DNA from 3 places in the Larkinella bombi genome. Region 3 is predicted to be linked to each of the others. Evidence: riboswitches for the same ligand, from Rfam matches in the RefSeq annotation. Region 3 holds a riboswitch; each other region holds the start of a gene.
The links. Region 3 has a riboswitch for S-adenosylmethionine ahead of L0Y31_RS03830 (M28 family metallopeptidase). Riboswitches for the same ligand answer to the same signal wherever they lie in the genome.
Positions count from the first base shown of each region.

Region 1: another riboswitch for S-adenosylmethionine. It lies ahead of metH (methionine synthase); the one in region 3 lies ahead of L0Y31_RS03830 (M28 family metallopeptidase).
Region 2: another riboswitch for S-adenosylmethionine. It lies ahead of L0Y31_RS02490 (O-acetylhomoserine aminocarboxypropyltransferase/cysteine synthase family protein); the one in region 3 lies ahead of L0Y31_RS03830 (M28 family metallopeptidase).

Region 1 covers NZ_CP090557.1:11,890-19,536, reverse strand. Annotated here, with positions in the region: gene L0Y31_RS00095 (Ppx/GppA phosphatase family protein) at 1-304, opposite strand, end outside; gene L0Y31_RS00090 (SGNH/GDSL hydrolase family protein) at 601-1,701, shown strand; SAM riboswitch class I at 1,790-1,895, shown strand; gene metH (methionine synthase) at 2,006-5,803, shown strand; gene L0Y31_RS00080 (response regulator transcription factor) at 5,959-6,612, shown strand; gene metF (methylenetetrahydrofolate reductase [NAD(P)H]) at 6,786-7,647, shown strand, end outside.
Region 2 covers NZ_CP090557.1:539,611-547,257, forward strand. Annotated here, with positions in the region: gene L0Y31_RS02480 (amidohydrolase) at 1-1,554, shown strand, start outside; gene L0Y31_RS02485 (homoserine O-acetyltransferase family protein) at 1,555-2,601, opposite strand; gene L0Y31_RS02490 (O-acetylhomoserine aminocarboxypropyltransferase/cysteine synthase family protein) at 2,647-3,966, opposite strand; SAM riboswitch class I at 4,157-4,275, opposite strand; gene L0Y31_RS02495 (DciA family protein) at 4,550-4,876, shown strand; gene L0Y31_RS02500 (S66 peptidase family protein) at 4,962-5,876, shown strand; gene L0Y31_RS02505 (amidohydrolase) at 5,923-7,260, opposite strand; gene L0Y31_RS02510 (RagB/SusD family nutrient uptake outer membrane protein) at 7,441-7,647, opposite strand, start outside.
Region 3 covers NZ_CP090557.1:893,073-900,719, forward strand. Annotated here, with positions in the region: gene L0Y31_RS03825 (alpha-amylase family glycosyl hydrolase) at 1-850, shown strand, start outside; gene L0Y31_RS03830 (M28 family metallopeptidase) at 874-2,571, opposite strand; SAM riboswitch class I at 2,760-2,862, opposite strand; gene L0Y31_RS03835 (formylglycine-generating enzyme family protein) at 2,964-4,061, opposite strand; gene L0Y31_RS03840 (sll1863 family stress response protein) at 4,255-4,809, opposite strand; gene L0Y31_RS03845 (thioredoxin family protein) at 4,891-5,520, opposite strand; gene rplU (50S ribosomal protein L21) at 5,781-6,092, shown strand; gene rpmA (50S ribosomal protein L27) at 6,159-6,440, shown strand; gene L0Y31_RS03860 (NifU family protein) at 6,562-7,164, shown strand; gene L0Y31_RS03865 (DUF5723 family protein) at 7,340-7,647, shown strand, end outside.

The sequences.
Region 1 (7,647 bases), 880 kb from region 3:
CTTGCTTGATGCGGGCGCTTACCTCGTGTCCGTTCTGGGATTCACGCATGGCCGACGTGGCGCAGGCCATGTAGTCTTCGACTTCGTGTAATTCCATCAAGAGCCGATAAACTTCCATCAGCTTGGTGGTTCGGGCTTCGCTCTCGGGAGTAAGTTTGCCAAATGTAAAAACATCATGCCCCAAACGCAGCGGGAAGCGGACATACTCGACGCGCTTAAAACTAATCACATCGTCGACGTGCAGAACGGTTGAAATCTGCAAACGGGCGGCGTTGGAGCCGATATCAATGGCTGCTAGTTTCAAAATAATGTAAACGAAAAAGTAAATGAAAACGGCCAAATATAGTGTTTTTGCGGTTGAACAGCCTAATAGGCCAACCGCATTCTTCGTAGCAATCCAAAAAATAAAGGTAAAGAATCGTCAGCCTTTCCCTCAAGCAATTGCTCGGTTTCTGAAGACAACATTTGAATAGCGCCACTTTGTTTGTACTTTTCCGGTAATTTATCAAGGCGCCCTAAGAATACCTGCTTTTTCCACCAATTTAAAATACAATGACCTCCAAATTAGTTACTAGCCTGCTGCGACTTGTTTTAATAAGCATGCTGGCAGTTTTGCTGTTTTTTCCCGAGCGACTCAAAATTTCATTTTCCTATCCATTTCATGGCCTGTTCGACAACGCCTACATCCGCTTCGCCAAAGGTGTTGTTTTATTTCTCTTCCTCTACGATTTACTGAGAATTTTTTACTACAACATTGTCAAGAATCCCAAAGCACCGAAATGGCTGATTAACGTGGCCACGCTGTTTGTGCCGCTGCTGGTGTTGCTGGTTTTTCTGGAGATGGTATTTATGACCATTTCGCAGAGCCACGAGGGAAACAGCACGCTGGCCTCAAAAATCTGGTTTGAACGCTATTGGAGCCCGGTTAATGAAAAAGGATACCGGGATGAAGACCATGCCGATTCGCTGGGAAAAACAAAAGTAATGGTCATTGGGGACTCCTTTGCGGCGGGCCACGGAATCAAGAATGTAGAGGATCGCTTTTCCAATGTCCTGGCCCAAAAGCTGGGGGATAAGTACGAAGTCTATAATTTAGGGGTTTCGGGATCAGATACGCGGGATGAATACGAACGCTTTGAAAAATACGGCGTTAAGCCCGATTGGATGGTGTTGCAGTACTTTCCGAATGATATTGAGAAAGCCGCCCGGGACGGAGGCGTTGTCCCCCAGGGCTTTGAGCCTTACTCCGATGTTCCTGGCCCGACCCGGCCTTTATTTGCCCGCTCTTATCTCCTGAACTACATTTACTGGCAACTGCCGCACGGAAACTTCGCGCCTTATCAGGATTACGCCAAACGTGTTTACACCGACACAACGATTCTGAACAGCCACATCCGCGATCTGAGTCGTTTTGTGGATTATAGCAAGAAAAATAACGTTCGTCTGTTCGTGGTTATCTTTCCGTTCTCGCACAATTTCGAGAAAACCAAAATGTATACCCAGCCTGTAGAAACCTATTTTGCGCAGCAGCAGGTACCCATTCTGGAAGTGAGCAGTGTTACCAAAGACCTGGATCCTAAAGATCGGATTGTGGGCCGTAACGACGCGCACGCCAGCCCCCTTGTCAACCAGCGGGTAGGCGACGCACTTTATAAAATGCTTTCGGCCAATGCGACCGCTAAAGCAGATACAATGCGCTAGAAACGAGTTTGTTATTTTAATCAGGGAGGTTTGTTCTGTCCGAAATAATCATTTTGGCAAAACAAGCCTCTTTGTGTATTTTTGCAACAGCTTATCAAGAAAGACGGAGGGATCGGACCCAACGATGTCTTGGCAACCCCTTTTTAGAACGGTGCCACATTCCACCCCGCTCCGCTGGCGGGGAGAGATAAGAGAAATGTCGATCGCTGCGGCGAACTGCCAACTTCCTCTTCTGACGATAAGCCCTTGTCTGTTTTTTGATTGATCATCAACTGTTTAGGTGGGCTTAAAACTATAATTACACTTGGAAAAGATAAAAGACCTTCTGGAGCGTCGGATTCTCATTCTCGACGGAGCAATGGGGACAATGATTCAACGCTATAAACTCGAAGAAGAGGATTACCGGGGGGAACGTTTTCAGAACTGGCCGCATGACGTGAAGGGAAACAACGACTTGCTGTCCATTACCCAACCGCATATTATTCAGGAGATTCATCGGCAATACTTAGCAGCGGGATCGGATATTCTGGAAACCAACACCTTCAGCAGTACATCCATCGCGATGGCCGACTACCACATGGAGGATTTGGCGTATGAGTTGAATTACGAATCGGCGCGGATTGCTAAAGAAACGACCGTGGAGTTCACGCGGCAAAATCCCGCCAAGCCCCGCTTCGTAGCCGGGGCTATGGGACCCACCAACCGCACGGCTTCGCTTTCGCCGGATGTGAACAATCCAGGTTACCGCGCCATCACGTTTGATCAACTGGTGGATTCGTACTACGAGCAGGTGCGGGGACTGGTCGAAGGCGGTTCGGACCTGTTGCTGGTCGAAACGATTTTCGATACGCTCAACGCCAAAGCCGCGCTGTTTGCCATTGACAAATATTTTGTAGACACCAGGCGGGAACCATTGCCTATCATGGTTTCCGGGACGATTACCGATGCGTCGGGTCGGACTTTGTCGGGACAGACGACGGAGGCCTTTTTGTATTCCGTTTCTCATTTGCCGCTCCTGAGTGTGGGGCTAAACTGTGCGCTGGGGGCCGAGCTGATGCGCCCCTACGTGCAGACGCTGGCCAAAGAGTCGCCGTTCTTTACATCGGCCTATCCCAACGCGGGTTTGCCGAATGAGTTTGGCGAGTACGACGAAACGCCGGAGAGCATGGCCGCTCAGATTGAGGACTTTATCAAAGAAGGCTTTGTCAATATTGTCGGGGGATGCTGCGGATCGACGCCGGATCACATCCAGGCCATCGCCCAGGTAGCGGCCAACTACCAGCCCCGCCCTAAGCCACAGCCGGAACCTTACCAGAAACTGTCGGGTCTGGAACCTCTGAAAATTACAGAAACCACCAATTTCGTCAACATCGGGGAGCGGACCAACGTAACCGGTTCGAAAGCCTTTGCCCGACTGATTAAATCCGGTGATTACGATGCTGCTTTGTCGGTCGCCCGGCAACAGGTGGAGAACGGGGCGCAGGTCATCGATATTAACATGGACGAAGGAATGCTGGATTCGGTGGAAGCCATGACCACCTTCCTGAACCTGATTGCGGCTGAACCGGATATTGCCCGGGTGCCCATCATGATCGACTCTTCGAAGTGGGAGGTGATCGAGGCCGGTTTGAAATGCGTCCAGGGCAAAGCCATCGTCAACTCTATTTCGCTCAAAGAAGGCGAAGAAGCGTTTATTCAACGGGCTAAGCTGGTTAATCGATACGGGGCGGCGGTTGTAGTAATGGCTTTTGACGAACAAGGTCAGGCCGATAACTACGAGCGTCGGATTGAAATTTGTGAGCGGGCTTACCGAATTATGGTCGATCAGGTTGGCTTTGCCCCTCAGGACATTATTTTCGACCCGAACATCCTGACGGTTGCGACGGGGATCGAAGAACATAACAATTACGCGGTTGATTTTATCAACGCTACGCGCTGGATCAAGGAAAACCTGCCGTTAGCGAAAGTGTCGGGTGGGGTGTCTAATATCTCGTTCTCGTTCCGGGGCAATGAGGTGGTCCGCGAAGCCATGCACTCGGCTTTTCTCTACCACGCCATCAAAGCGGGTTTGGACATGGGCATCGTCAACGCCGGACAATTGGGCGTGTACGACGAAATTCCGAAAGATCTACTCGAACGCTGCGAAGACGTGCTGCTAAATCGTCGCCAGGATGCGACGGAGCGACTGGTTGAGTTTGCCGAAACCGTGAAGGCGAAAGGCAAAGAAATCGTTCAGGATGAAAGCTGGCGGCTGGAACCGGTCGGTTTACGGTTGAAACACGCCCTGGTGAAAGGCATTACCGACTACATCGACCAGGATGTAGAGGAGGCACGTCAGCAATTCGACCGTCCTTTGCAGGTCATTGAAGGCCCGTTGATGGATGGCATGAACGTCGTTGGCGATCTGTTTGGCGAAGGAAAAATGTTTCTGCCGCAGGTCGTGAAATCGGCGCGGGTGATGAAAAAAGCGGTGGCTTACTTGCTTCCCTACATCGAAGCGGAGAAATCGGAGGGGGCCAGAGCCGTTGGGAAAATCCTGATGGCCACCGTGAAAGGCGATGTGCATGATATTGGAAAAAACATTGTGGGCGTTGTCCTGGGCTGTAACAACTACGAAATCATCGATTTAGGGGTGATGGTGCCGACCCAGAAAATCCTGGAAGAGGCCAAGAAACACAATGTCGATATCATCGGCTTGAGTGGCTTGATTACGCCGTCACTGGATGAAATGGTCGGCGTAGCCAAAGAAATGGAGCGGCAGGGCTTCAAGGTGCCGTTGCTGATTGGCGGGGCAACAACGTCCCGGATTCATACCGCCGTAAAAATTGATCCGCATTATTCGGGACCGGTCATTCACGTGCTGGATGCCAGCCGAAGCGTGCCGGTTGCCGGGCGTTTGACGAGTGAAGCCTCTGAAACGCGCGATCTGATTTTCCAGGAAATTAAAGCCGAGTACGTCAAACTACGCGCCGATCATGCCAAGCGGCAAAAAGATAAAACAACGCTGACGATTGAAAAAGCGCGCGCCAACCGCGTAGCGATCAACTGGGCAGATTTTGAACCAACCAAACCCACTTTCCTGGGTAATCGGTACTTTGACGATTATTCGCTGGCCGACATTGCCAAATACATTGACTGGACTCCGTTTTTCCAGACCTGGCAGCTGCACGGAAAATACCCGAAGATTTTCGAGGATGCCGTGGTAGGAAACGAAGCGAAGAAGCTGTTCGACGATGCGCAGCAGCTTTTGCAGGAAATCATCGATAAAAAGCTCCTGAAAGCCAAGGCAGTGGTTGGGTTCTTTCCCGCTAACTCAACGGAGGACGACGTTTTATTGCATGATTTTGAGGAAGTTGTTAGGCAGATTCCTTGTGAGCGGCACGGGTCGCATACGCATCTGGAATATAAACTGAGCCGCCAGCAAGCGAACGTCAACGGGCAGGGGAAGCTGGATTTAGGGCAGGCCGGGGAGTTAGTATACGACACCAAAGCCGTTTTACACTTTATCCGTCAGCAAAACCAGAAAGCACCGGGGTTGCCTAACTTCTGCCTGTCCGATTTTATTGCGCCTTTGGAAAGTGGGCGGGAAGACTACATCGGTGGCTTTGCCGTTACGGCTGGTATTGGCATCGAAACCTTACTGGAGCAGTATGAGCGTGACCACGACGATTACAACAGCATCATGGTGAAGGCCCTGGCCGACCGGCTGGCCGAAGCTTTTGCGGAGCTGATGCATGAGCGGGTTCGGAAGGAATTTTGGCCCTATGCAACCAATGAGCAACTCTCCAACGAACAGCTGATTAAAGAAGATTACCAAGGAATCCGTCCCGCTCCCGGCTATCCGGCCTGCCCGGATCATACGGAAAAAGCGACGCTTTTTGATTTGCTGGACGCGGGTAAAATCGACATCAAGCTAACCGAAAGTTTTGCCATGTATCCGGCTTCGTCGGTGAGTGGGTTTTACTTTTCGCACCCTGAATCGAAGTATTTTGCTACCGGCAAGATCAATAAAGACCAGGTACATGACTATGCGCAACGGAAAAACATGAGCGTGGAGGATGTGGAACGCTGGTTGGCTCCCGTTTTAAGTTACGACGCCTGAAAATAACTGTCCTAGAGGTGGTTAACACCTCTAGGACAGCTTCTAAAATTGACTATTTCCTAGAAATAATCACGTTCCATAAATAGATGAACAAGTATTTGACTTAAGGGGCTATTTCCCGTAAGTTCCAGACACTTACCTCAAAAGCTATTTATGTGAAAACCTCTATCGCGATTGTTGATGATCATCGGCTATTTGCCTACAGTTTGTCGGATCTGGTGCAAAAATTCGATAATTACGAAGTCACTATTGTAGCTGAACACGGGCGGGACCTGCTAAAATACCTGAATCGGGGCGACCGGCCTCAGCTCGTGTTGCTTGATGTCCATATGCCCGAGATGGACGGCTTCACAACCGCAGCTTATCTAAAGCAGAATTTCCCCGATATCAAGGTCATTGCTTTATCCATGATGGATCAGGAAGATCACGTCGTTCGCATGGTTCAGAGCGGCGCGCGGGGCTATTTGTTAAAAATCTGTCGTCCGGCGGAACTACGGCAGGCGCTGGATGACGTGTGTACCAAAGGCTATCATTACTCGGCTTCGTTAACCGAACGATTGGTGAAAGTTCTGGATCCTGCAAAAAATGATGCGCCGACGGCCTATTTCAAATTCAGCGGTCGGGAGCATGAATTTCTGAAAATGGCGTGCAGCGATTTGACTTACGCCCAGATTGCAGATAAAATGTGCGTCAGCCCCCGCACGGTGGACGGCTACCGGGAATCGCTTTTTGAAAAAATGAACGTAAAAAGTCGGGTAGGGATGGCGATTGCCGCGATTCGCTGGGGCTTTTTTAAGTTGCAAAAGTAAATACGAAGCCTTCAGAGGAGGTCTGCCTGTACTGAAAAAGGACACTGAAATTTTTATCCCGAAAAAACGGGAATCAAGGAGGGAATGCAGCCAGTTATCGCGCATTATCCTCTAAATTTGTCCTGCCCAAAATATAACGCGTAGAAGCGTTTTGGGATCTTTTCTGATCGCAAATGACCAAGATTACTGAACATATTCGCAGAGCGGCTGGTAAAACCATCTTTAGCCTGGAAGTAATTCCGCCTATCAAAGGCGACAATTTGAAAAATCTGCTGGATAATATTGAGCCGTTGATGGAGTTTAAGCCTCCGTTCATCGATGTAACCTACCACCGGGAGGAATACATTGAACGGCCAGAACCAGACGGGACGATCAAAAAAATTGTTACCCGGAAACGCCCCGGCACCGTTGGCATCTGCTCGGCCATCATGCATCGCTTCGGGGTTGATCCCGTGCCGCACGTACTTTGCGGGGGCTTTACAAAAGGTGAAACGGAAGATTTTCTGATTGATTTACAATACCTTGGAATCGATAATGTGCTGGTGCTGCGGGGCGATCCGGCAAAGCCTTACAAGGATTTTAAGCCCAAGGAAAACGGCCATAGCTACGCCAGTGAGTTGGTTGCGCAGGTATGCGACATGAATCGCGGTATTTACCTGCACGAAGGGGAAACGGCGCTGAGCCCGACGGATTTTTGCATCGGGGTAGCGGCCTATCCCGAGAAGCACTTCGAGGCCATCGACTCGGAGACGGATATGCGCTACCTAAAGCAAAAGATCGATAACGGAGCTGAATACATTGTCACGCAAATGTTTTTTGACAATGCGAAATATTTTGCCTTTGTCGATCAATGCCGTGCTGCGGGCATTACCGTTCCCATTATTCCGGGGCTGAAGCCGCTCAGTACGCGCAGGCAACTGGATGTATTGCCGAGTATTTTTTACCTCCACATGCCCGAAGATTTGGTTGGGGCCGTGAAAGCCTGCGAAAATGACCAGCAGGCGCGTCAGGTAGGCATTGAATGGTGCGTTCAGC
Region 2 (7,647 bases), 350 kb from region 3:
ATTGTCCATAACGCCACGGTATATACTGTTGATTCGGCCTTTACGACCGCACAGGCATTCGCGGTGAAAGACGGAAAATTCCTCGCCGTTGGAACGGACAAGGCTATTTTAGAGCAGTACGAAGCCGATATCGTGGCTGATTTGAGCGGCAAACCGGTTTATCCCGGCTTTTACGACCCTCATTCCCATTTCTTTGGCCTCGGTCAGGTCCTTGACCAGGCTGACCTGGTTGGCACAAACTCGTTCGAAGAGGTAATTGACCGGCTGAAAACGTACCACCAAAAGCATTCAGATGCCATCTGGCTTGTTGGTCGGGGCTGGGACCAGAATGACTGGACAGACAAACGTTTTCCGAGCAAAGAAAAATTAGACGCCGCTTTTCCAAATGTTCCTGTTGCACTAATGCGCGTGGATGGCCATGCTCTGCTGGTCAATTCCAAGGCCCTCCGCCTAGCCCGAATCACGGCAGGCACCAAAATAGCCGGTGGTGAAATCGTTCTGAAAGATGGCGAACCGTCGGGGGTTTTGGTTGATAATGCCATGCAAATGGTCAAGCGCGTTATTCCGCAGCCCGATGCGAAAGACAAGGAACGCATGTTGTTGGCGGCACAGAAAGTATGTGTTTCACTCGGCTTAACGAGTGTTTCTGATGCGGGCCTCGACCGCCCGGATATTGAACTTATCGAAAAAATCCAGAAAGAAGGAAAGCTGAAAATTCGGGATTATGTCATGATTAGCCTGGGTGAATCCAATCTGGATTATTACCTCAAGAAAGGGCCTTTTCAAACCGATCGCTTAACGGTTCGGGCCTTCAAAGTCTACGCCGATGGCGCTTTGGGGTCGCGCGGGGCCTGTCTCCGCCAGCCCTACAGTGACCGCCCCGAAACCGGTGGTTTTCTGCTACTGAATCCTCAGGAACTTGAGCGCGTACTTACGCTGATCAGTAAAAGCGATTTTCAGGCTAATACCCACTGCATCGGCGATTCTTCCAATCACCTGATTCTGGATTTATACGGCAAGCTGCTAAAAGCGCCAAACCAGCGTCGCTGGCGCATTGAACACGCCCAGGTTGTCTCGCCGGATGATTTCTGGAAGTTCAATCGGTATTCGGTTATTCCCTCGGTTCAGCCTACCCACGCTACCTCCGACATGTACTGGGCCGCCGATCGCCTCGGCCCCAACCGCGTAAAAGGAGCTTACGCCTTCAAGGATTTGATGAAGCAGAACAACCTGATTGCCTTTGGTAGCGATTTTCCCGTCGAAGCCGTCAATCCGCTTTATGGCTTTCACGCTGCCGTTGCCCGGGTGGACGAAAAAGGCTATCCGCAGGGCGGCTACCAGATGGAAAATGCCGTTGATCGGGAATCGGCCCTGAAAGCCATGACGCGCTGGGCGGCCTTTGCCTGTTTTGAAGAGCACCTACGTGGTTCCATCGAAGCGGGCAAACAAGCCGATTTTGTGGTTTTGCCCAAGGACATCATGAAAATACCGGCTCCGCAATTGCGACAGGTTAAAATATCTCAGACCTGGATTGGTGGCGAGCGTTTGTTTTAATTACGCTTCCACCTTCGCCTCTTCACGCTTGCCTTCCTGCATCCACCGCCGGATGATTTGCGTCAGGGGCTTCGCCTCGATCAAGAACCCATCGTGGCCGTATAGGGAGTCAATTTCTTCGTAACGCGCATCGGGAATGTGCCGCGCCAGAAACTGTTGCTCGGCGGGTGGAAATAAAATATCTGAACGAATGCCCACCACCAGCGTTCGAGCCTTGATCCGCAAGAGCGCATTGATGATGCTGCCCCGGTTTCGCCCGACATTGTGCGAGTCCATGGCTTTCGTTAAATGCCAGTAGGTATAAGCATTAAACCGTTTCACCAATTTCTCACCCTGGTATTGCTGGTAGCTGGATGCTTTGTAGTTATCTAATTGTTCGTTATGATCCAGTGCCTGCGTAAAGCCGTAAGTATCGTAGTTTCTGTAAGAGAGCAACGCAATGGAACGCGCCGCCTTTAAGCCTGTTATACCTGCATCGTCCCGACTTTCCTGCCAGCTGGGATCCGCAGCCAGCGCCATGCGTTGGGACTCGTTAAAGGCAATTCCCCAAGGTGAATGAACGGCATTTGCCGCAATCAAAACTAAATTTTCAATAATACTCGGCTGCTGAATGGCCCATTCTACCGCTTGCTGGCCTCCAAGTGAACCTCCTACACAGGTATGGATGTGTTCGATGCCTAATTCCTGCCGCAATAAATCCAGCGCCCCGGCCATGTCACGCACTGTCACAAGCGGGAAATCATGGTAAAATGGTTTGTTCGTTCGCGGATTAATGGACAACGGTCCGGTTGACCCGTAACAGGAACTGAGCACGTTGGCACAAATGATAAACTGGTTTTCCGGGTCAAAATATTTTCCTGGACCAACCATGCCATCCCACCAATCGCCGGGGTCAGCACTGCCGGTTAGGGCGTGACAGATCCAAACGACATTGGAACGGCTCTCATTGAGCGTACCACGTGTTGTATAAGCCAGCCGAAAGCCCGGAAGTTCGTCACCGGATTCCAGCGGATAAGAAAATTTGTAGTCGAAAAATTTAGTCTCCATAGAATCATGTCCCGCAGCGCCCGTCGGCGTTGCGGGACAAGTAGATTAGTTCAACACAGGCGCAGATACTTGGGCAAAAGCCTGCTCAAGATCGGCTATAATGTCATCAATGTGCTCAATACCAGCCGAGATTCGCAATACGCCTGCGGCAACACCTGCCGATGCCTGCTCATGCTCGGATAGCTGCTGGTGGGTAGTTGAAGCCGGATGAATGATGAGCGTTTTCGAATCGCCGACATTGGCCAGGTGGCTGATTAGCTTCAGGCTGTTTACGAACGTATCAGCAGCTTCGCGGCCTCCTTTCACTTTAAATGTAAACACACCGCCAAAGCCTCTTTTCAGGTATTTCTTGGCTAGTTCATGGTAAGCACTACTTTCCAGACCTGGGTAATTAACCGCTTCGACCTGTTCGTGTTTTTCCAGCCATTGGGCCAGCGCCAGCGCGTTCTGCACGGTACGATCTACCCGCAAAGACAACGTTTCCAGTCCTTGAATCAGCAGGAAAGAGTTAAACGGGCTAATGGACGGACCCCAATCCCGCAGGCCCTCCACGCGGGCGCGAATGATAAATTGAATATTCCCGAATGGACCATTCACTCCAAAAACATCGCTAAACACCAAGCCATGATAACCCGGTGATGGCTCGCTAAACTGCGGGTACTTGCCATTGCCCCAGTTGTATTTTCCACTATCGACAATTACGCCGCCAATGCTTGTGCCGTGGCCGCCAATCCATTTTGTAGCTGACTCAACCACAACTGCCGCTCCGTGTTCGATGGGACGGAACAAATAGCCGCCCGCGCCAAACGTATTGTCAACAATCAGGGGAATGTCATGCTTCTGCGCCAAGGCCGCAAACGCCTCAAAATCGGGGATATTAAAGCCGGGATTCCCGATGGTTTCCAGGTATAGTGCTTTCGTATTTTCGTCAATCAGGCGTTCAAAGCTGGCAACGTTATCGCCTTCGGCAAAGCGAACGTCAATGCCCAACCGCTTGAAAGATACTTTAAACTGATTGTATGTTCCGCCGTATAAGTAGGAAGTCGTCACGAAATTATCCCCGGCATTCAGGATGTTGTTCAGCGCAATAAACTGGGCTGCCTGCCCGGAAGCCACCGCCAGGGCAGCTACGCCCCCCTCCAAAGCCGCCACCCGCTTTTCAAAAACGTCGGTAGTGGGGTTCATGATGCGGGTATAGATATTTCCGAACGCCCGCAGCGCAAACAGATCAGCTCCGTGCGCTGAGTCATTAAATACGTACGACGTCGTTTGGTAGATAGGCACAGCCCGTGAATTAGTCGTACCGTCTACTTCCTGCCCGGCGTGAAGTTGCAGGGTTTCAAAATGCAATGGTTGATCTGCCATTTCTTTGCTAAAATTTGAGTGGCTGCCCAATTGCCGCACGGCAATGAGCAATTAATATGGGATAGGAATTTACTGTGCCGTTAGGCACAGCAGTGCATACGGAACCGCTTCGGTTCTTCGTTGCCGCGTGTGAGAAGATTCAGTTGCCCACCGAGGGCATACAACATCGAAATAGATTCATGATTTTAGCGATTTATATTTCCTACAGGATCGCCGAGGCGATAACTTAGGCGGGAATTAGCACCTTGCTACGCAGCAGGTTGCCAGAGGTTTACAGAGCCCGGTCTCTCCCCTCTTTCTGTATAAATCCATCGAACCGTTGAGCCGCCGAAACAGCTAGCCGGTGAACCAGCAGAAGTGGAACAGATTGACGAAAGCCAACCTTATCGAGGAATTGATAGCGCAATTATAAGCAAGAAAGCCTGTATGTGCAATCACTTTCGCCTCTTTTTAGCATAATCGCCTATTAGGTACAAACCCCTAACACCTACCCGGCAGAATGATGCGACCGAAAAAAATCCTGTTACTAGTTATCGATCAAGCCGAAATGGTATATTACTTTTGTGTTAAGTCAATTCCAATCATGTCCCAATTCTATCACTACGATAAAGATAAAGTATTCCGTCGGCCGGGGGTTACCTCGCTGAAAGATGCTATTGGGCAGATGCTAAAATCGTATCAGTTGCAAACCCGTTTCGACGAAACGTACCTCGAAGCATTCTGGGAAAAAATGATGGGTAAGGCAATCGCCTCCCGCACAAACCGTCTTTACGTTAAAAATCGTATTCTACACATCGAAATCTCGTCGGCCCCCCTACGGAGCGAGTTGGTCATTGCCAAGCAAAAAATGATTCAGCTGATTAACAAAGAGATGGGCACCGATGTCATTGAGGACGTGATTTTTATCTGACGGATAAAATGCATTTTTCCTCCACGAATGCAGCAACGCGCTTTCCTGTTATTCATCGTTCTGGCGGTTCGCCGTTTATTCATTAATGATTTCGCCCCCCTTCCTCACCCCCGGCTCAAAAATTGGTTTAGTAGCTATGGCCAGCCGCCTGGATTACGCAACGCTCCAACCTGCTTTCCGCATTTTGCGCGACGACTGGGGTTTGGAAGTAGTTGAAGGACGTACGTTAACGAGCAGTCATTTTCAATTTGCCGGGGATGATGCTACGCGCCTGTTGGACTTACAACAGCTACTTGACGACCCTACAATCAGCGCTATATTTTCGGTTCGGGGTGGTTATGGCAGTTATCGGCTGCTAGATGGGCTGAATTTCACCAACTTCCGACAGTCGCCTAAATGGGTTGTTGGTTTTAGTGACATTACCGCCCTGCACTGCCACATTCATACATTGGGCATTCAGAGTCTCCATGCAACGATGCCTCGGCTATTTGACCAAGATGATTCGGCTGATGCGGTGGAAAGCTTGCGACAGCTTTTATTTGGCGAGACAATCGCCCCTTATGCAGCTCCGGCAAATGCCTTAAACCGCCCCAGTGAAGCGCAAGGGCAGTTAGTAGGCGGCAATCTGTCGTTGCTGACCAATATGCTCTGTACTCCTTCTGATCCAGATTATACAGGCAAGATTCTTTTTATTGAAGACATTGATGAAAGTTATTTTTCGCTGGACCGAATGCTGTTGCAACTGCGCCGGAGCGGACGACTGGCCAATTTAGCGGGTCTGGTGGTTGGTCAGTTTTCAGAAATGCGCGTCAATGAAACGGCTCCTTTTGGCAAAACGGCGTATGAAATCATCGCTGAACACGTTGCCGATTATACTTACCCGGTCTGCTTTGACTTTCCGGTGGGGCACGTTCCCCGCAACGTAGCCATGCCCGTCGGACGGCTGGCAACATTGAGCGTCCCGGTTGATTCAAACAGCCCTGCAACATTGCTGTTTTGATCGTAAAAGATCGGCGAGGAGACACTTTCTTCGCCGATCTTTCTTTTTATTTCTTTGCTTTCGCGCTGGCCGTTGCTCCTTTCCACTGTTCCATATAGTCCAGCGTCAGGTGGCACAGGGCTTTTACCCCGAGGGTGAAGCCTCCTTCATCAATGTAAAAATCCGGCGTGTGGTGTGAGCCTACCTCCTGCGGTGTTTTTCCTTTGGCCATGCCGCCCAGGAAAAAGAAAAATCCGGGTACTTTCTGCTGATAAAAGGAGAAATCCTCCGCCCCCGTCTGCGCTGGTGTAATCACTACCTTGTTCTTGCCAGCCAGGGTCTCCAGGGTCGGAACCATCTTTTCGGTGAGCGGTGGATCGTTGTAAGTCACGGGATACATAACGTCAATTTTCACGTCGGCTTTGGCCCCCGCGCTTTCCGCAATGTTTGTCGATATCTCATCAATCCGACGGTGAACCAGTTTCTGAGCCTCTGGACTAAAGGTGCGAATGGTGCCAATCATGCTGGTTTCTTCCGGGATAATATTTTGTCGAATGCCCCCGTGAATGGCTCCTACCGTTACGATGGCCGCCCCTTCCGTGATGTTTAGATTGCGACTCACAATGGTTTGCAAACCCGTTACAATTTGAGAGGAGGTTACGATGGGGTCTACCCCCGACCAGGGAGCCGCTCCGTGTGCCTGCCGACCTTTCACCTTGATGCTGAAGAAGTCAACGGCGGCCATGGTAGCACCGGGGCGGTATTTGATGGTTCCCACTTCCGTTTGCGAATTGATGTGTAAGCCAAAAATGACATCTACTTTCGGGTTTTCCAGTACGCCTTCTTTCACCATCAATTGCGCGCCCCCTTCTTCTCCGGCGGGTGGTCCTTCCTCAGCGGGCTGGAAAATGAATTTTACGGTGCCTTTCAGTTCGCTTTTTGCTGAAGCCAGGGCCTCCGCAACGCCCATGAGAATGGCCACGTGCGAATCGTGCCCGCAGGCGTGCATGACCCCAGTTTGCTGGCCGTTATACTCCGTCGATACCGTTGACTTAAACGGCAGGTCGCCCCGCTCGGTCACGGGCAAGCCGTCCATATCAGCGCGTAAGGCTACCACCGGGCCGGGCTTTCCACCTTTTAGAAGACCAACCACGCCGGTTTTAGCCACATTCGTCTGCACCTCGATACCCAGCGCTTGCAAATGAGCTGCCACTTTAGCGGAAGTTTTAAACTCCCGGTTACCTAATTCTGGGTTTTGGTGAAAATCCCGCCGCCACGCCACGACTTTTTTCTCCAGACCGTCCGCCACCTTGCTGACCTGGGCTTTGACTGGCGACTGCGCTTCAGAGATCAATGGAATAACTGCTAGGGCAACCGCGCAGAAATTTGTAAAAATGGTACGCATGAATTATTTCTAAGATTTTATAATGAATAATTACAATGCCTTCGGCTTTAACTAACTCTTTACCAAGATACTTCAAAACGTCTTTTTAGCGCGTTGGAAGCTGTTTTTTCTTTGGTCATTAAAATCAGAAGCCACCCTACAAACGCAGGATGGCTTCTGAAAAATTGGCTAAAAACTGGCTTAGTTCCGCACGATCAAGGAGTTAGTCACTAACTCAGTTGATGGGATGGGCCATACATACAACGTACTTGAAGGAGGAACAGCTCCAACCGACGCTTTACCCGGAATAGTAGCGTTCAATCGCATGATGTCAATGTTGCGGATTCCTTCGCCCAGAAACTCAATTCTACGTTCCAGCAGAATGGCATCTACCAAAGCCTGCACGTT
Region 3 (7,647 bases):
TCAGTTCTGGGAAGAATTTGGCCGCGAGATGGAAGCCGTTAAACCCGGTGCCTATACGGTGGGCGAGGTTTGGACGCGTCCTGAGCGCATTGCGCCGTATTTCCGGGGACTGAAAGCCAACTTCAATTTTGATTTGTGCCTTGCTTTGTACGACGTTATTGCCTGCGAAGACGATACACAGAACGTTATTGATTTTCTACTGGAAGTGCGGGCGGCTTTTGGACAAGTCAACCCGCAATTTATTGACGCCATCATGCTATCCAACCACGACCAAATCCGTATTGGCAGCATTTTGAAAGGCAATCTGAATCACTTGAAAGTGGCGGCCTCGCTCCTGCTGACCCTTCCGGGCAATCCTTACCTGTATTACGGCGAAGAAATCGGCATGCAGGGCAAGAAACCCGACGAATACATTCGCGAGCCGTTTTTGTGGGATACCAAACGAAAAGACAAAAACCGTAGCCGCTGGACCAAAGCTAAGTACTCCACCGACAAGCGCGTTACGCCTCTGGCGTTGCAGCAACCAGATCCGGCTTCGCTTTACAACCACTACAAAAGGCTGATTCATTTCCGCAATGTCCACCCTGTTCTGAACGATAACCTGAGTGTGCTGGAAGCCAGCGATATTAAGCAGCCGGGTATTTTGGCTTTTGTTCGACGCTCCGGGGATCAGTCGGTGCTGGTCATCCATAATTTGACGGGTGAACGCAGCGAAGTCCTTCTATACCCTGATTCAACGGCCGTTAGCAAGCGCATTCGCTTCGATACTGTCGGTGACGCCGAGCTTCTCGAAAGCGGGAAATTGTGCCTTTCGGCCTACAGTTGCGTTGTGTTGGAGGATATTTTATAGCCTAATTAAGCCTGTCTTTTCGTTTATTTTCCGTTGCTACCGGATGCTTTGGCGGGGACTTGATGGCCAAACTTGGTACCAAAAAAATCGCCTGCATTCCAGCTTGGTCGGGAGGGAGCCTGGGCGGTTAAATAGCCAATCAAGAACTGAAGCTGGGCGTGTTTGGCCGCCGCTGTCCAGTCAAAGGGCTGATCCATATCGTCTTGCGGCGAATGATAAATGGTGCTTCGCCAGTCAAGGTTAATGCGCAGACCATCAAGTTGGGGATTTCCGGTTTGGGAGCCGCTTTTCACATAAATGGCCGGAATTCCCTGCCGAACGAAGCTAAAATGGTCACTGCGCATAAAAACCGTCTGTTCAGGAATGGGGTCCTTAGCCACCTGAACGCCCAGATGAGCCGCCGCAGCGGCCACTTCCTTCCCCAAACTGGAATGTTCGGCCCCGTAAGGCACAATATCCAGCAACGGATGGAAAAAGAAAGGCATATCCAGGCATAAATTAGCCACAATCTTTTCTTTAGGAACAGTCGGGTTACTGGCAAAATAATCGGAGCCTAAAAGCCCCATTTCTTCGCCCGTTACGCCCACAAACAAAATTGACCGTTTGGGCGCTTTAGGCAGTGAGGCATACAAGCGGGCCGCCTCCAGATTGATGGCCACACCCGACGCGTTGTCGTGCGCTCCGTTGTAAATAGAATCGCCCTTGACGGGCCGACCAATGCCCAGGTGATCCAGGTGCGACACATAGACGATGTATTCGTCTTTCAAGACCGGATCCGTTCCGGGTAGCAGACCAACCACATTATAACCCACAATGTCGTCTCCTGAATTAGTTTGCGTCCGCATGCGGGCCGAAATATTGAGCGGAAAAGCTTGCGGAGTGCCTCTTTGCGCCTTGGCGATTACTTCGAGAAAAGGATATTTTGTGCCTGAAAACAGGGAACGAGCCGTGGAATCGCCCAGAGCCGCAATGCCTTTTAATTCCGGGAAAACACGCTGGGGTTTGCCTTCCTGATCGACCCACCGGTAAATGCCCTGACGTCCCCGGTTAGCGGAAGCTTCCACACGCATCCGAAGATCACTCGGTAGGCTAAAGGAAATTACCCCAACAGCTCCGTGCGCAACGGCATTTTCCGGCTTGGAAGAGGTGTAATACGCACGCTGGTTGGACGGAAACGTAGTTGGCGCGCCGTTGAAATAAGCGACAATTTTGCCTTTAACGTCAATTTTCTGGTAGTCGTCGTAGCCCAGTTCGGGTGCTGTAATTCCATAACCAACAAAAACGACCGGTGCCGTTACTTCGCTGGTCTGATTTCCGTAAACCGGGCTGAGGGTGTAGTTCTTACCGTAAATCAGGGGTGTGTCTCCGTTTTTACCAACAAAAGCAAACGAACTCTTTTCTTCCTGCACCTGCCAGCGCCGCAACGGCACCTTCTGTAAATACGTTTTTCCTTCGCCGGCGGGTTGCAGACCAAGCGCTTCAAACTGAGCGATTACGTAGTTGGCCGCGAGCGTATATCCGCGCGTTCCCGGTTTACGTCCTTCCATCGCGTCGTCGGCTAGAAAACGCATGTGCGCCCGAATAGCTTCGGGTCGGACATTGGCTACAGCCTCCCGCGCTTCGGCAGGAATTGTAGAGGAATTACTGGTCTGAGCAATGGCAACTGACTGACCAAGAAAAAAGAGTGCAAGAGAGCTACTGAAAAGGCTAATTCTATTCACTACGGAGTAACTTTTTCCCTAAAATAGGCTATTGCCCGCTGATAGTCAACTACCTTTCAACGGGCAATAATCAAATTAAAACGGGTTATTAAGGCCGGTGAACTTTACAGCGGCTTAAAGGGGAGAGATGCCAGTCTTGGTCTGGATCGCAGCGTTGGTTCGTTGAACGCGTTTTCATGCTGGTTGTAAATTTATAGTTCCTATTAAATTAGTTAGGCAGGTTAGCACTGATTCCTTGGGAAAGTTGCTAAGGGTTCATCGAGCCTGTCTCTCCCCCTTTCGATATAAATCCACAACTACTTACTGGTAGCTAGTAATTGTAAGACGCTACAAATATAGGACGTCTATTTTTAATTACCAACTAATTCTATAAATTTTATAGGCTAAATAGTTTATTTATTTTTAACACATCTGAAACCCAGGTTATTACTACCGCTACTGGCCTCGCCTTTTCCACGGCTTCCTGCTTTATAGCGGGTGCAATATTGATCGGAACATAAAAAAGATCCTCCCTTCTGTACGTACTTTACCGCCCCTGGTTCATCCGGGTCATAGCTATTGGTGGGGCCTTTGGGATTTTTCGCGGGGCTATTCTGGTAATAGTCCGGGCGGTACAAATCCTGACACCATTCCCACACATTTCCATCCAGGTCATACAAACCGTACGGATTGGCTGGGAACGACTTGACGGGCGCTACCCCCGCAAACCCATCTTCTTTGGTATTCTGATCGGGAAAATTGCCCTGGTAAATATTAGCCACCCATTTTCCGGCGGGCTTCAGATTAGTTCCCCAATAATAAGTTTGGTTCCCTTTGTTGCCCTGGGCGGCAAACTCCCATTCTGCTTCGGTAGGCAGGCGCTTACCCGCCCACTTGGCATAGGCGGCGGCGTCTTCGTAGCAGACGTGTACCACAGGCAGGTTTTCGCGCCCTTCAAGGCTGCTTTTCGGTCCTTCGGGATGCTGCCAACTGGCTCCGGCAACGTACTTCCACCACAAAAGCGGATTCTCTAAAGACACGCGTTGACTGGGAGGCGTGAACACCGCCGACCCCGGCACCAGTTGCTCGGCGGGAACACCGGGGAAATCCGCCGGATTTAAGGGCCGCTCGGCTACCGTCACATAGCGGGTAGCGGCCACAAACCGGGCAAATTCGGCATTGGTGACCTCGTGTTTATCCATCCAGAAGCCATCGACAGTTACCGTATGCAAAGGCCGCGCATCCGGAAATTCGTCAGCGCCCATCTGAAAAGCGCCACCCGGAATCCAGACCATACCCTCCGTGTTCTGCTGGCCCGACTCACTTACCGAAGCGGCCTGCTGAATGGCGCTTGCCCGCGATGGCATTCCATTGGCTGCACAGAACGCTACGCTGTCTGCCTTGCTTACCTGCGCAGTCTCCTCCCCTTTTTGGTTTTCGGAATGGCATCCCGCGAGGCCAAAAAGGACCGTTCCACTAAGCCATATAGCCACTATGTAGTTGCATTTCATACCCAAAAGCCAACTCAAAATTTTGTACAATTACCTATATTCGTGTAACCTGAATTACGAAGTTATAAGCTTTCTGGCGGAATCAAATACTCAGGAAGGAAGCTACATACTTGGGGAAGTTTGTGGAAAAATTGCCACAAAAAAAGTCCTGCCGTCTTTTGAACAACAGGACTTTTAGAAGAAAAACGTATGCTTAGTTATCGTCTTTACCGTCTGGATCTACTTTATCCTCGGCTTTATCGAATGCATTTCCAATGTTTCTACCGGCTTTCTTAAAGCCACTTTTGATGTCTTGCCAAGCCGCAGCCGTCGCATTTTGGGCTTTATCGATATCGTTGCCAAGCTCTTTTCGCTCGTCTTCCAGTTTAGCAAGCTGCTCTTTACTTTCCGCTTTTGCTTCGCGGCCTTCGCGCTTGATTTTAGCCTGCATTTCGTCAATACGGGTATCCAGCTTCTCTTTCTGGACCTTCATTTTGGCTACTGCTTCGTCACGTTCCCGCTTGAAATCAGCGGCAGCTTCATCGCCGGCTGCTTCCATTTTATCACCAGCTTCGCGGGCTTCCTCGCGGGCATTGGCGGTAGCGTCTTTCGCATCCGCTTCAATGGCTTCACCGGTTTTTTCTAAAGCATCGTCTGTACGGGCATCATTTTTTCCATTATCGCAGGCAGTTAGTGATAACGAAGCGATCACCAGCACGGCACCCGTGTAAGAGCGTAGTTGTCGGAATATAAGCTGTACTTTTTTCATAGCGCTAAAAACAGTTAGTTAATTACAAAGGCTGTTAGCAAATGCCGTGCCGAACCATTTTTAGCAAATCCCAGCTCTTTCTTACAACCCTTTCCATTTGATCGCGCAGCCAACCGCTTTCGTGATGGTAGTTACAACGGGGCGGCCTGTCAGCAAACTATTCAGCGCCTCTTCCATGTACCGTCTTTTCACACTTCCTGCATCCTGTGGACTGTCATCCAGTGTTCCTATGTATTCCACGACAAATCGGTCGCCGGTCCGTTTCAGCAGGTAGGCGTGTGGCGTTCTGGTCGCGCCGAATGCTTTGGCCACTTCCTGCGTCTCATCGAGCAAATACGGAAACGAATAACCTTTGTCGGCAGCGCGCGCTTTCATGTTTTCGAATGAATCGTCTTCGTAGGCCGCCGGATCGTTGGGCTGAATAGCCACTACAGGAACGCCCTGCGGCGCATATTTCCGGTCCAGAGCGATGATGCGATCTTCGTATGCTTTGGCAAAGGGGCAATGATTCGACGTAAAAATTACAATGACCCCTTTACTGGTTCGGTAATCAGAGAGGGCAACTTGCTGTCCGTTGGTATTTTTCAACCGAAAATCAGCAACTACCTCGCCAATGGTGTAGGCGGCAGTCCGGCCTAACACTGGCGTCTCAACCTGCGTTGCTGACATCAACAACACGGCAAGAAGGCTGAAAACCCATTTTGTTTTCATGTATAGAATATGCTGATCTAAATGTAATATACGCATTATTTGGCATAAGTTGGTAAAGCAAAATCCATGCTATTAAGACCCGCAATTCCTAAAAACCCCTATGCCCGTTCGCTTAGTAGAGCGTATAATCCTGCCACGCAAGTTATTCATTAGATTAGTGAAAGGGCGATTAGATTAACCTTTTATATATATTTTTCATTTAAACAAAAAACCGCTATATTTGCACCTCATTTCCAAGAACATAGTTTTCTGTATCAACCATGTACGCAATAGTTGAGATAGCAGGTCAGCAATTTAAGGTAGAAAAGGGCCGTTACGTCTACACCCACCGGTTGGAAGGCGATGCGGACGCTGCACTTGTGTTCGACAAGGTATTACTTGTCGATAATGACGGTACGATTTCGGTTGGCGCTCCGACCGTCGAAGGCGCTTCTGTATCCGGTAAAATTCTGGAACACCTGAAAGGCGAAAAAGTAATCGTCTTCAAGAAAAAACGCCGGAAAGGCTACCGGAAGAAAAACGGTCACCGTCAGTACCTGACGAAAGTCCTGATCGAAGATATTACTCTATAAGTTTTGAGTTGAACCCGTTTCAGTCCCTGAAACGAATAGATCTTAGAACGAGAAACTAACAAAAAAATGGCACACAAGAAAGGTGTAGGTAGTTCCAAAAACGGCCGCGATTCGATGAGCAAACGCCTTGGCGTTAAGCTGTTTGGCGGCCAGAAAGCCATTGCCGGTAACATCATCGTTCGGCAGCGTGGCACAAAACATAACCCTGACAAAAACGTAGGCATCGGCAAAGACCATACGCTGTTCGCTCTCGTTGATGGTACGGTTAACTTCCGTAAGGGCAAGGATGGCCGCTCATTCGTGAGCATCCTTCCGGTTGCAGCCGAAGCACAAACCGCAGAGGCTTAAGCCAGTAACGTATTCTTTTTGGAAGACCTGTCCGACTTTTCGGGCAGGTTTTTTTATGCGCTGCAACTAATTCAGAAAAGCTGCTGTTTTGCCCAAGACAACTTTTGACATTCGATTCGCTATGAATACCTTGCTTCGTCCCCCCGTCATGTTATATACTGAAATGAGCCCTAACCCAAACTCCATGAAATTCGTGGTGAACTTTGAGTTGGTGCCCGACGGGCTTTCGTTCGATTTCAGCGACCCATCGGAGGCATTGCTCGACAGCAAATCGTCGCCGCTGGCAGTAGCTCTCTTCGGCTTCGACTTTGTTAAGCGCCTTTTTATCGCCAGCAATTTCATCACCATCACGAAAGATGATGCAACCGAGTGGGAAGACGTTCTGTTTGAGACAAAACAGTTTATTAAACAATACCTGGAAGAGCAGAAACCTGTTTTTACCCAGCGCACCATTGACAACAACTCTACGAAAGTAGAAGCCGATTCGCCCACCGTTCAGAAAATCAAAGCGGTGCTGGATCAATACATTCGCCCCGCCGTTGAATCAGACGGAGGAGCCATTAATTTTTATTCTTTCGATCAGGAAACAGGTCTGGTAAAAGTGTTGTTGCAGGGTTCCTGTAGCGGCTGCCCTTCCTCAACCCTAACATTGAAAGCAGGCATCGAAAACCTACTGACCCGGCTTGTACCGGACGTAAAGCAGGTAGAAGCAGAAGGCGTTTAAACGTGCGCTTTCATTCTAATAAAAGTCAGTTTTATTAAAACCTGCCCGTGGGCAGGTTTTTTTATGGCTCCCATTTACTCAACTTTGGGTCATAATTTCGTTTTGGTTGTGACTTTCCGGCTGCGAAGCAGTTTTGTCAATAACCATTGCTTTTAAGTCGTCATTTTTTGCATTTATGATACGTCAAGCGGCATCCATCTGCCTAGTCTTTCTTTTTAGTTTGCCCGTAGTAGCCCAGAATATGCTGGGAGTTTCTACCAGTCCTTATGGCGGCACTCATAGTTTGTACATTAATCCGGCCTTTGCGGCTACCTCACCACATTCCTTTTACTTAAATGTTGCGGCGGTTAATGCCCACGTCAGCAACAATTATGTTCGCTATCAGGCCCCTTTCTCCCTGTGGCAGCTTGCCCTGGGGCGTGTCCCACGCGAATACCAGCGCCCAGACGGCTCCGTGCAATTCAAGACGGACTACACGGGCGA